DNA from 2 places in the Thermomonas sp. LB-4 genome. Region 2 is predicted to be linked to the other one. Evidence: riboswitches for the same ligand, from Rfam matches in the RefSeq annotation. Region 2 holds a riboswitch; the other holds the start of a gene.
The links. A riboswitch is a leader RNA that binds a small molecule or an ion and turns the genes downstream of it on or off. The one in region 2 is predicted to bind cobalamin.
Positions count from the first base shown of each region.

Region 1: another riboswitch for cobalamin. It lies ahead of SPK54_RS12565 (TonB-dependent receptor); the one in region 2 lies ahead of SPK54_RS04690 (ribonucleoside-diphosphate reductase subunit alpha).

Region 1 is NZ_JAXOFT010000030.1:8,758-15,068, reverse strand. It holds gene SPK54_RS12575 (efflux RND transporter periplasmic adaptor subunit) at 1-511, opposite strand, end outside; gene SPK54_RS12570 (TetR/AcrR family transcriptional regulator) at 508-1,116, opposite strand; gene SPK54_RS12565 (TonB-dependent receptor) at 1,291-3,174, opposite strand; cobalamin riboswitch at 3,301-3,531, opposite strand; gene SPK54_RS12560 (TfoX/Sxy family protein) at 3,564-3,935, opposite strand; gene SPK54_RS12555 (GAF domain-containing protein) at 3,932-4,417, opposite strand; gene SPK54_RS12550 (TMEM175 family protein) at 4,455-5,192, shown strand; gene bioD (dethiobiotin synthase) at 5,192-5,869, shown strand; gene SPK54_RS12540 (efflux RND transporter permease subunit) at 5,960-6,311, opposite strand, start outside.
Region 2 is NZ_JAXOFT010000004.1:6,023-12,333, forward strand. It holds gene SPK54_RS04685 (ribonucleotide-diphosphate reductase subunit beta) at 1-20, opposite strand, end outside; gene SPK54_RS04690 (ribonucleoside-diphosphate reductase subunit alpha) at 230-2,539, opposite strand; cobalamin riboswitch at 2,810-3,049, opposite strand; gene SPK54_RS04695 (4'-phosphopantetheinyl transferase superfamily protein) at 3,066-3,773, opposite strand; gene clpA (ATP-dependent Clp protease ATP-binding subunit ClpA) at 3,803-6,082, opposite strand; gene clpS (ATP-dependent Clp protease adapter ClpS) at 6,155-6,311, opposite strand, start outside.

The DNA of each region.
Region 1 (6,311 bases), on a different contig from region 2:
GGATGTCGTCGCGCGCGGCGGCCAGGCCGGCATTGGCCACGTCCAGTTCCTGCCGGCGCGCGGAAGCGTTTTCCACGCTGACCAGCTGCTGTTGGGCCAACCGGGCGTAGCGCTGTGCCTGCGCCTGCGCATATCGCTGGCGCGCCTGCGCCTGCTGCAGCGCCGCCCGTGCGCTGGCGATGGCGGCCTGCTGCGCGCCGATGCGGTCATCCAGGTCCACCGGCGCCATCGCGCCCAGCACCTGCCCGGCCTTGACCGCATCGCCCACATGCACGTCCAGCCGCTGCAGGCGGCCGGCGTAGGTGGGGCCGATCCTGTAGCTGTAGCGCGCCTGCACGGTGCCGATGCCGGACAGCGCCGGCGTGATGCTGCGTTTGGCCACGCCGACCGTGGTGACCTCCGTTGGCGCCAGCGGCCCGGAGCGCACCGCGACATAGGCGAACAGCAGCACCAGCGGAACGATGGCCGCGACCAGCAGCAAGGTGCGGCGGGACATCGCAGGCAGGCTCATGGCCAGCTCCGGATGCCGCGGCGATAGATGGCGAACACGCCGGGCGCGTCGCGGTGGATGCGCGCCACGTCGCCGGCGATCAGCGACTGCATCACCAGCCCCTGCACGGTGCCGATGAACAGGGTGGCGGCGACGTCCAGATCCAGACCCGGATCGAGTTCCCGGCAGGCGATGCCTGCCGCCAGATGCCCACGCAGGCGCTGCGCGTAGCCCTGGGTGAGGGTCTGCGCCATGCGCTTGGGGAGGGTGTCGCCGGGTCGCTGCAGCTCGCCGAACAGCATCCGCGGCACCCCAGGGTGGCTGGCGACGAAGCCGACATGGGCCATGAACATCGCCTCCAGCGCGGCCAGCGGGCTTGCGGCCGAAGCCGCCGCGGCGTCCAGCTGCGCCAGCAGGCGCTCGCTTACCCAACCCAGCACCGCCTCGAGGATCGCGTCCTTGCTGGGGAAGTGCCGGAACAGCGCGCCCTGGGTCAGGCCCATGCGCTGGGCGATGGCGGCGGTGGTGATGTCGCCGGGGTTCTGCTCGGCGGCCAGTTCGACCACGGCTTCCACCGTGGCGGCGCGACGCTCGTCGGCGGGCAGGGGGCGGGGGCGCAGGTTCATCGGGGTTCCGAGTGGTGAGTAATCAATTACTCACTATGCTGCGCGCGTACCGCCGGGTTTGCAAGGGGGGCGCCGGCGCGGTGGCGGAAATTCCTACCGCCGGCACGAAAAGGCCCGGCATCGCTGCCGGGCCCCGCATTTCCGCCTGCGCCCTGCGGCGCCGCGTGCTTCAGCTCATTCGGGCTGCCAGCGCAGGCTCAGGGCGTACTCGCGGCCCGGCTGGGCGTACCAGGCGCTGGTTTCATAGCGCTTGTCGAACAGGTTCACCACGTTGGCCTGCAGCGTCCACTCGCGTGCGAAGCGCCACGACACCCGGCCGTCGAGGGTGGCGTAGCCGCCGACCCGCAGGCTGTTGCCGACATCGTCCCAGCGGGCGGCTTCGCCGATGCCGGACAGGCCGAAGCCCCAGTTGCCGAATTCACGGTCCAGGTCGAGGCGCGCGCTGCGGGTGGGGCGGCGGGCCAGGCGCTTGTCGTGGTTGAAGCCGGCGCTGGCGTTGCGTGCATCCAGCCAACCCAGCTGGCCGCGCAGGTCCCATCCGCCCAGCGCCACGCTGGCGGTCAGCTCCAGGCCGCGGATGCGCGCCTGCTCGACGTTGCCGGGGCGGCCGATGCTGGCGTCCCAGGCGATCAGGTCGTCGATGCGGGTGCGGTAGGCGTTGGCCTGCAGCTGCCAGCCGTCGCCGCTGCGCAGCAGCGACAGCTCGCTGCTGCGGGATTCCTCGGGACGCAGCAGCGGATTGCTGTAGCCGGGGAAGTACAGCTCGTTGAAGCTGGGTGCCTTGAACGCGGTGCCGTGGCTGGCGGTGAGGCGCCAGCCCGGGGCGATGTCCATGCCCCAGGCGATGCTGCCGGTGGCGTGGGCACCGAACTGGTCGTTGCGGTCGCTGCGCAGCGACAGCTGCAGGTCATGGGCGCCGAAGTCGCCCTGGTACTGGGCGAACACGGCGCGGTTGCCGCGAGCGGCCGCGAACGGCGACCACGGATCGACGATGGTGGCGCGGTCGCGCAGCCAGTCGAAGCCGGCGCTCAGCAGCTGGCCCTGCGCCACGGTCAGGTCGGCCTGCAGGCTGGCGCTGTCGCGGGTGGTGGTGAAGCGGTTGCTGAAGACGCTGCCCAGGCGGTTGTCGGAATCGTCGCTGTTGCGGCCCAGGGTGAGTTTCAGCTGCACGTCGCTGGCCGGACGCCAGCGCACGCTGCCGCCGACGGTCTGCTGGACGATGTCGGAGTTGTCGACGTAGTCGCCGTCGTAGTCGTTGTGGCCTTCGGCGCGGGTGGCGCGGGCATCGAACTGCCAGGCATCGCCGGCGGCGAAGTCGGCGCGCAGGCTGGCGCTGCTGTTGCGGTAGCCGTCGCGGTCCAGGTGCGTGCCCGGCACGATGAAGCAGCCGGCGCCGGCCCAGGTGGCCGGGTCGTAGAAGCCGCGGCAGGCGTTGATGCCGTCGGTTTCCTGATGGGCGATGTCCACGCCCACGCCGCCGCGCTTGCCGCGCAGGTCGACGCCGGCCGAGGCCTCGCGCAGGCCGTGGCTGCCGGCGGCGATGCGGCCGCGGCCGCGCACGCCTTCGGCCTCGCCGCGGCGGGTGAAGATCTGGATCACCCCGCCGATGGCGTCGGCGCCGTACAGCGAGGAGCGCGGGCCGCGCACGATCTCGATGCGCTCGATCTGCGCCAGCGGCAGGTCCTGCAGCATGGTCAGGCCGGAGGTCGGCGACCCCACGCGCACGCCGTCGATCAGGAACAGGGTGTGGTCGGATTCGGTGCCGCGCAGGAACAGCGTGGACAGCTTGCCCAGCCCGCCCTGGTTGACCAGGGTGATGCCGGCGCGGCCGCGCAGCAGCTCCGGCAGCGAGCGCGCGCTGCCGGCATCGATCTGCGTGCGGTCGATCACCTCCACCGCCGCCAGCGCGGCGTCGGCGGTGCTGGCGGTGCGGGTGGCGGTGACGACGACCTTGTCGAGATCGGTGGCATCGTCGCCATGCGCCGATGCCAGGCCGGGCAGCGCCAGTGCGAGCGCCAGCGGGCTGAGACGGAAAACGGTATCGCGATGGAACTTCATGTTCGTGGATTCTCCGGCGCGCACGCCCGCGCGCCCTGGGATGGTGGGCGACGGCAAACGCAGAGGACAACCACGGACACAGGCGGACGCAGGCGCACGCGCGGGGCCGCGCGACGCCCTCCGCATCGCCATCAGACTGCCTGGGGCCGGTCTCCGGGCTCGCGCGTGGCGCACCCCTTGCGGGATGTTCCCGTCCGGCGCCTTCCCATGCGTGTGCACAGTGGCCGATGCCGGTGTTGTCGCGCTTACCGTTGCGGGGGCAGCGCCGGACTGGAGGCGCGTTCGCGCGTCGTCACCGGCTTCCCGTTTCAACCCGCGGAAATTTTCCGCAAGGTCACCTCAAGCGCGCGCATTGTAGCCTGCCGCTGCGGCCGGCCACTTGTCCGCGGTCAATCGGCGGAGCCGCCGGGGCGGTCGTCGTCGAACAGCGCGAAGGCCGGCGCCGCCGCCTCTTCGTGATGGGTGGTGGTCACCGGTGCCGCGGCGGGGCGCCCGCGCGGCGGCGGCAGCTGGGCGATGGCGGCTTCCGCGGCCTGCACCAGTTCGACGCGGCGTGCATCGGGGACGTCCTGCCAGTGGCAGTCCTGCAGCGCGCCTTCCAGCGCGTACAGCAGGTTGAGGCTGGGCTTGAAGCCGGCCCGGCGCACCTTCATGAAGGCGCCCACCGTGCCCGCCTCGACCAGATCCTCGCGCGTGCGCAACCCGACCTGGCGCAGCCACGCCGCGGACTTGGGACCGATGTTGCGCAGCTTCACGTTCATCCAAGCGATTCCAGGAACGCCCGGGCGATCGCTTCCAGGCCATGCTGGTCTTCAACGGTGAAACGGGCGGGAAGCGGACTGTCGAGGTCGAACACGCCCAGCAGCGCGTCGCCCCGGTACAGCGGCACCACCAGCTCCGAGCGGCTGGCCGAGTCGCAGGCGATGTGGCCGGGGAACGCATTCACGTCCTCCACGCGCTGGGTGGTGCGGGTGCGCGCCGCCGCGCCGCACACGCCCTTGTCGAGCGGGATGCGCACGCAGGCCGGCAGGCCCTGGAACGGGCCCACCACCAGCTCGGTGCCGTCGAAGAAATAGAAGCCGACCCAGTTGAGGTCGGGCAGCGCGTGGTAGACCAAGGCCGACAGGTTGGCGGCGTTGGCGATGCGGTCGCGTTCGCCATGCAGCAGCGCGCGCGCCTGTTCCAGCAGCTGCGCGTATTGTTCCGGCTTGCTGCCGGTGAGTGTGGTGGCGGAAAAACTCATGCGCCGAGTCTAGCAGCGCGCACGCTATGCTGGCGGCATGAGCGAACCCCCCTCCTTGCGGCGCATGCCCGACGGTTTCCTCGAGCGCGGCGAGCAGGTGACGCGGCTGGAAGCCTTCGTGGACGCCGCCTTTGCCTTCGCCGTCACCTTGCTGGTGATTTCGCTGGATGCGATTCCGGACAGCATCCCGGCCCTGATCGAGGCACTCAAGGGCATTCCGGCGTTCGCCGCATCGTTCGCGCAGATCGCGTTCTTCTGGTATTCGCATGCGAGCTGGAGCCGGCGTTACGGCATGAATGACGGTGCCGATGTCTGGCTGAGCCTGCTGCTGGTGTTCCTGGTGCTGGTCTATGTGTATCCGCTGAAGATCGTGTTCGGCGCGCTGTTCTACTGGATCAGTGGCGGCTGGTTCCCGACGCCGGTGCAGTTGGCTTCCGTGGGCGACCTGCGGGCGATGTTCTCCATCTACGGATTGGCCTACGCCACGCTGGCCGGCAGCATGCTGGCGCTGTACGCGCATGCGTGGCGCAGGCGTCAAGCATTGCGGCTGGACGCGGAAGAGACGGTGCGCACGTATGGCTACGCCGCCAGCTGGGGCTGGAGCGTGCTGGTGGCGCTGCTGTCCATCGCGGTGGCGGTGGGATTGCCGGGCCGCATCACGCCGTGGCTCGCCGGTGCGCCCGGCATGGTGTATGCGCTGATGTCGTTCTCGCCGCTCATCGCCAAGGCGGCCATGCGCCGCGCGCGGTCACGATGCGCGGCAGGCATCGCCTGATGTTTTCGATCTACGTCACCGGCACCGATACCGGCATCGGCAAGACCTTCACCAGTTGCGCGTTGCTGCATGCATTGCGGGGCCAAGGCCTGCGCGCAGTAGGCATGAAGCCGGTGGCCAGCGGCTGCGAGCGCATCGACGGCGCGTGGCAGAACGAGGATGCGCTGGCCTTGCAGGCGGCGGGCGAGGCCGGCATCGCCTATGCCGACATCAATCCGTTCGCGCTGGAACATCCGCTGGCGCCGGAACTGGCGGCGCGCGATGCCGGGGTCGAGGTAGCCTTGCCGCCACTCCTCGATGCGCATGCGCGGCTGGCGTCGCGCAGTGATGCGGTGGTCGTCGAGGGCGTGGGCGGTTGGGCCGCGCCGCTGTCGGCATCGCTGATGCAGGCCGACCTGGTGCGCGCGCTGCGGCTGCCGGTGGTGCTTGTCGTCGGGCTGCGGCTGGGCTGCCTCAACCATGCGTTGCTCAGCGCGCACGCGATTGCTGCCGATGGGTTGCATCTTGCCGGCTGGATCGGTTCGCACGTCGATCCGGCGATGGAGCGCGTCGAAGACAATCTGGCGATGCTGCGCGAACGCCTGCCGGCGTCGTGCTGGGGCGTGCTGCCATATGCACCGGATGCGGGTCCGGCGGCGATGGCACGGCATTTGCGGATTCCGTTCCTCGCGAAATGAACCCGGGGCGGGTGCAGCTGCCCGTTGTCACCGCCAAACAAAAACGCCCGGTTCCCCGGGCGTTTTCGTCTTGCATCATCCGCAATGCGGTCAACCGTGCTGCGGTTCCGGCAATGCGTCCGCATCCCCTGCGGCCTGCGGATCGTGTACATGGTCGCGCGCCAAGTACAGGTAGAACGCCGGCAGCACGAACAGCGTGAACAGCGTGCCGATGGTCATGCCGGAGGCGATCACCACGCCCATCGAGAAGCGCGATGCGGCGCCCGGGCCCTTGGCCAGCAGCAGCGGGACCATCGCGAACACCAGCGCGGCGGTGGTCATCAGCACCGGGCGCAGGCGGATGCCCGTGGCCTCCTCGATCGCTTCGCGCTTGGACAACCCCTGCTCGATCTGCAGCTTGTTGGCGAACTCCACGATCAGGATGCCGTGCTTGGAGATCACG
Region 2 (6,311 bases):
TGGCGTGGTTGTGCGGACATGGGGATTCCTTTTTCTTCTCCCTTCGGGAGACAAAGCGGCAGGATTGCCGATTTGCACGGGGTCAGCCGCCCGAAGGGTGAGCGCCATGGATGGCGCGAATGTATGTGGCGCGTAGCGCCGGATGAGGGTTCGGTGAGGAAACGCGAAAAGCGCCCCTCACCCGCCGTCGGCCCCCTCTCCCCGCATGGCGGGAGAGGGAGAACAGGGATTACTGGCAGGCTTCGCAGGCTTCCGGGTTCTCCAGCGAGCAAGCCACCGCCTGCGCCGGCGTGTAGCTGGACACGGTGGTCTTGGCGATCTTGGTGGCCGGGCGCGAGCGCAGGTAGTAGCAGGTCTTGATGCCCTGCTTCCATGCGTACATGTACATGGACGAGAGCGCGCCGATGTTCGGGCTTTCCATGAACAGGTTGAGCGAGGCGGACTGGTCGATGAACGCGCCGCGCTCGGCGGCCATGTCGATCAGGCTGCGCATCGGCAGCTCCCACACGGTGCGGTAGACGTGGCGAAGGGTTTCCGGGATCTGCGCAAGGTTCTGGATCGAGCCGTCGGCCAGCTTGATCGCATCGCGCATCTCCGGCGTCCACAGGCCCAGCTGCTTGAGCTCGGCGACGAGGTAGCGGTTGACCTGCAGGAAGTCGCCGGACAGCGTCTCGCGCTTGAACAGGTTGGACACCTGCGGCTCCACGCATTCGTAGCAGCCGGCGATGGACGCGATGGTCGCGGTCGGGGCGATGGCGATCAGCAGGGAATTGCGCAGGCCGTGCTGCTGGATGAGCGCGCGCAAGGCATCCCAGCGCGCGGGGTTGTCGGGAGTGACATCCCACGCATCGAACTGCAGCTCGCCGACGGACGCGCGGGTGTCGGCGAACGAGGCATGCGCGCCGCGCTCGACAGCCAGCTCGCAGGACGCGTCCAGCGCGTGGAAATAGATCTCCTCGGCGATCTTCTTCGACAGCGCGCGGGCGGCTTCGGAGTCGAACGCCAGACGCTTGCGGAAGAACACATCCTGCAGGCCCATGCAGCCCAGCCCGACCGGCCGCCAGCGCAGGTTGCCCCGGCGCGCTGGCTCGATCGGATAGAAGTTCAGGTCGATCACCCGGTCGAGCTGGCGCACCGCCAGCCGCACGGTTTCGGCCAGCTTGTCGAAATCGAAGTCGCCGTGCGGGTCCAGGTGATGCGCAAGGTTGATCGAGCCGAGGTTGCACACCGCCGTTTCTTCCGCGCTGGTGACCTCCAGGATCTCGGTGCACAGGTTGGACAGGTGGATGACGTTGTGCGGGCGCAGGGTTTGGTTGCCCGCGCGGTTGCACTTGTCCTTGAAGGTCATCCAGCCGTTGCCGGTCTCGGCCAGGGTGCGCATCATCCGCGCATACAGCTTGCGCGCCGGCACGGTGCGCTGCGCCTTGCCCTGCACTTCGGCCTGCTGGTAGGCGTGCTCGAACGCCTCGCCGTGCAGGTCCACCAGCTCCGGCACCGCGTGTGGATCGAACAGCGACCAGACCTGGTCGGCCTCGACGCGCCGCATGAACAGGTCGGGCACCCAGTTGGCCAGATTGAGGTTGTGGGTGCGGCGCGCGTCGTCGCCGGCGTTGTCGCGCAGCTCGAGGAAATCCTCGATGTCGGCGTGCCAGGTGTCCAGGTACACGCAGGCCGCGCCCTTGCGCTTGCCGCCCTGGTTGACCGCCGCCACCGACGAATCCAGCGTCTTCAGCCAGGGCACGATGCCGTTGGAATGGCCGTTGGTCGAGCGGATCAGCGAGCCGCGCGAGCGCACCCGCGACCAGCTCACGCCGATCCCGCCGCTGAACTTCGACAGCTGGGCGATCTCGCCGTAGCGCGCGTAGATCGACTCCAGCGAGTCCTGCGGCGAATCCAGCAGGAAGCACGAGGACAGCTGCTCGTGGCGGGTGCCGGCGTTGAACAGGGTCGGGCTGGACGGCAGGTAGTCCAGGCTGCCCAGCCGCTGGTACAGCGCCAGCGCCTCCGGCACGTCCTCGCTCAAGGCGCTGGCGATACGCAGGAAGAACTGCTGCGGCGTTTCGATCACCTTGCGCGAATGCGGGTGACGCAACAGGTAGCGGTCGTACAGGGTGCGCAGGCCGAAGTAGTCGAAGTTCAGGTCGAGCGCCGGGTCGATGGCGTCGTTGAGCTTGCGCGCGTTGGCCTGCACGAAGCCGAGCAGGCGGTCGTTGATCAGGCCGACTTCATGTCCGCGGCTGACCGACTGCGAGAACGCGTGGATTTCCTGCCCGGTGACTTCCTTGGCGATGGTGTTGGCCAGCAGGCGCGCGGCCAGCCGGCCGTATTCGGGTTCCTCTCCGATCAGCAGCGCGGCGGTGCGGATCGACAGCTCGTCCAGTTCCTGCGTGCTGGCGCCGTTGTACAGGCCAGAGATGGTGCGGGTGGCCACGCGCATCGGGTCGACCGCGTGCAGCCCGTCGCAGCAGCGCTGGACGGCGCGCACGATCTTGTTCAGATCGACCGGCTCGGTGCTGCCGTTGCGCTTGGTGACCGCCATGGCGGTGGCGGTGGGTGGCGGGGTGAGGTCGAACGCGGGCGCGGCGGGTGCCGCTTCGGCGGGCGCTTCGGCAATCAAGGTCTGCGACATCTGGCGTCTCCATGCGGATGCACGGGCCCGGCCTGTCCCTCGCAGGCGCGGATGGCATCGGAAACGTCAGGGTGGAAGCGCGGTGTCGCACGGCCTGCGATCCGGCACGGCCTGCGTGCGCGGCGACCCTGCTGCACCAGCCATCTCCCCCCGGAGATCCGTCGGCCGGCACCGCGCGGCGTGCTTCGCGCGGCTGTCGGCAGGTCTTCGGACTCGTGGATGTGGCGGGCATGCAGCCCCACCGCCTCGGCCGCCGCTTCCCAGGGCCACCGCCCCAGTGCGAATCGCGACTTCGTCTCCACCTACCGCTGCGGGGCAGTGCCGGGATGGGCGCGCCGTTCCGGAGAACACTGCGCCGCACCGGCTTCCCTTTTCATCCGACAAGTTGTGCCTGACGGAACCGACAACCCCAAGATACGGGGGATGTCGCCGAGGGTCAATCCCGGGCAGCCGCGTCCCCGGCGCTTGCCGCATAGCGCCAGTAAGCGGGCGTGTCGAGCGTCCCGCCGATCCATTCCAGCCGGGTTCCGGGCGACACCGCCAGCGCCAGCGCACCGCTGCCGAACGCCCAACTCAGTGCCTCCGCAGCGGCCGCCTCGACGGGCTGCGCGGTCACCGTGCGGGCGGCACGCGGCTGCAGGCCCTCGCCGCTGCGCTTGCCGCGCGCCTCCTTCAGCGTCCACAGCGCATGGAATACGTCGGCTCGGGTCGCCTCGTCCGCGTCGTGCACGCGCTGGCGCTCCTCCGGCGAAAACACGAACCGCGCCAGCGCGTTCCAGTCGCGCACACGCTGCGGCAACTCGACATCGACGCCCACCGGCGCATCGGCCAGCGCAACCGCAAGCCAATCGCCGCTATGGCTCAGCGACACCTGCAGCGGCGCGGCATCGCCGTCCACGTGCAGCAGCGGGCGGCCATCGGCCTGCGCATCCAACGCCAGCCTGCGTACATCCACCTGCAGCCACTGCGCGGCCAACCATCGGGCCTGCCAATGGCCCGCCAGGAACGTGTCGCGGCGAGCAGGCGACGTGATGGCCTGCAAGCGCAGGCGCTCCGTTGCGGTCAACCACTCCAGCCCGCGCGCAACCGTGTCGGCGGCGGTCGCGACGACCGGCAGCAGGTGCAGGCGCGCGGCACCGCTCATGCGGACCACCGCCGCGCCTGCGCCGCCAATCAGTCCACCATTGCCGGCAGCAGTTTTTCGGGTTCGGCCTGCACGTCCAGCACCAGCTCGCCATCCACCGCGTCCAGCGCCACCCGGCCACCGTCGACCAGCTTGCCGAACAGCAGTTCATCGGCCAGCGGGCGCTTGATCTTGTCCTGGATCAGCCGCGCCATCGGGCGGGCGCCCATCAGCGGATCGAAGCCCTGCTGTCCCAGCCATTCGCGCGCGGCCGGGGTGGCGGTCAGGGTCACCTGCTTCTCGTGCAGCAGCGTTTCCAGCTCGATCAGGAACTTGTCCACCACCCGCAGGATGTGCTCGAAGCCCAACGCCTGGAACTGCACCACCGCATCCAGCCGGTTGCGGAACTCGGGCGTGAAGCCGCGACGGATCGCCTCCATCGCGTCCGGGCTGTGATCCTGCTGGGTGAAGCCGATGCTGCGCCGCGCCGCCTGGGTGGCGCCGGCATTGGTGGTCATCACCACGATCACGTTGCGGAAGTTGGCCTCGCGCCCGTTGGTGTCGGTCAGCGCGCCGCGGTCCATGACCTGCAGCAGGATGTTGAAGATGTCCGGGTGCGCCTTCTCGATCTCGTCCAGCAGCAGCACGCAGTGCGGCGTCTTGACGATCTTCTCGGTCAGCAGGCCGCCCTGGTCGAAGCCCACGTAGCCGGGCGGCGCGCCGATCAGGCGGCTGACCGAATGCGGCTCCATGTATTCGCTCATGTCGAACCGGATCAGTTCGATCCCCAGCTGCATCGCCAGCTGGCGGGTGACCTCGGTCTTGCCCACGCCGGTCGGGCCGGCGAACAGGAAGTTGCCGATCGGCTTGTCGGGATTGCCCAGGCCCGAGCGCGCCAGCTTGATCGCGCTGGACAGGGTCTCGATGGCGGGATCCTGGCCGAAGATCACCATCTTCAGGTTGCGCTCCAGATGCTGCAGCACGTCCTTGTCGGACGCGCTGACCTGCTTGGCCGGGATGCGCGCCATCTTGGCGACGATGGTCTCGATTTCCTCCACGTCGATCAGCTGCTTGCGGGTGTCGGCCGGCAGCAGCCGCTGGCGCGCGCCGGCCTCGTCGATCACGTCGATGGCCTTGTCCGGCAGCAGGCGGTCGCCGATGTGCTTGACCGACAGGTCCACCGCGGCGCGGATCGCCTCGTCGGCGTAGGCCACGTCGTGGTGCGCTTCGTACTTGGGCTTCAGGCCCTTGAGGATCTCCACCGCCTCGCCCACGGTCGGCTCGACGATGTCGATCTTCTGGAAGCGCCGCGCCAGCGCGCGATCCTTCTCGAACACGCCGCGGTATTCTTGGAAGGTGGTCGAGCCGATGCAGCGCAGCTCGCCGTTGGCCAGCACCGGCTTGATCAGGTTGGAGGCGTCCATGGTGCCGCCGCTGGAAGCGCCGGCACCGATGATGGTGTGGATCTCGTCGATGAACAGGATCGCGCCCGGCTGCTTCTTCAGCGCCGCCAGCACGCCTTTCAGGCGCTTCTCGAAATCGCCGCGGTACTTGGTCCCGGCCACCAGCGCGCCCAGGTCGAGCGAATAGATCACCGCGTCCGCCAGCACGTCCGGCACCTCGCCATCGACGATCCGCTTGGCCAGACCTTCCGCCAGCGCGGTCTTGCCGACGCCGGATTCGCCCACGTACAGCGGGTTGTTCTTGCGCCGGCGGCACAGCACCTGGATGGTGCGCTCGATCTCGTCGGCCCGGCCGACCAGCGGGTCGATCCTGCCGGCCGCGGCGGCCTCGTTGAGGTTGCTGGCGAATTCGGTCAGCGGATCGCCCTTGCCCTCGCCCTCGCCGCCCTCGGCCTTGCCCTCGCCGTCCTGCGCAGGCTGGCCTTGCTCGTCTTCATTGCGGGCGATGCCGTGGGACAGGTAATTGACCACGTCCAGCCGATGCACGTCCTGCTGATTGAGGAAGTACACGGCGTGCGAGTCCTTTTCGCCGAAGATCGCCACCAACACGTTGGCGCCGGTGACCTCCTTCTTGCCGGAGGACTGCACGTGGTAAACCGCGCGCTGCAGCACGCGCTGGAAGCCGAGGGTGGGCTGGGTGTCGCGGCCGTCGTCGTCGGCGAAGCGGCTGACCGACACCTCGATGGCGTTGTCCAGCTCCTCCCGCAGCCGCGGCAGGTCCGCGCCGACCGCGCGCAGCACCGCCTCCGCCGAGGGATTGTCCAGCAGCGCCAGCAGCAGGTGCTCCACCGTCATGAACTCGTAGCGCGCCTCGCGGGTGCGCTTGTAGCACTGGCCGATGGTTTGCTCGAGATCCTTGCTGAACATGTAAACCTGCCTTCGGGTACGTCAGCTCCTATGTAGGGCGCATTCGGCCCCGGGACAAGTGCCGGCCCCGGTTCAGGCCCGTTCCATCGTGCATAGCAGCGGGTGCTGGTTCAGCCTGGCGTATTCGTTGACCTGCGCCACCTTGGATTCTGCGATCTCGCGGGTGAACACCCCGCATACGCCGCGGCCACGGGTATGCACGTGCAGCATGACCTGGGTGGCGCGCTCC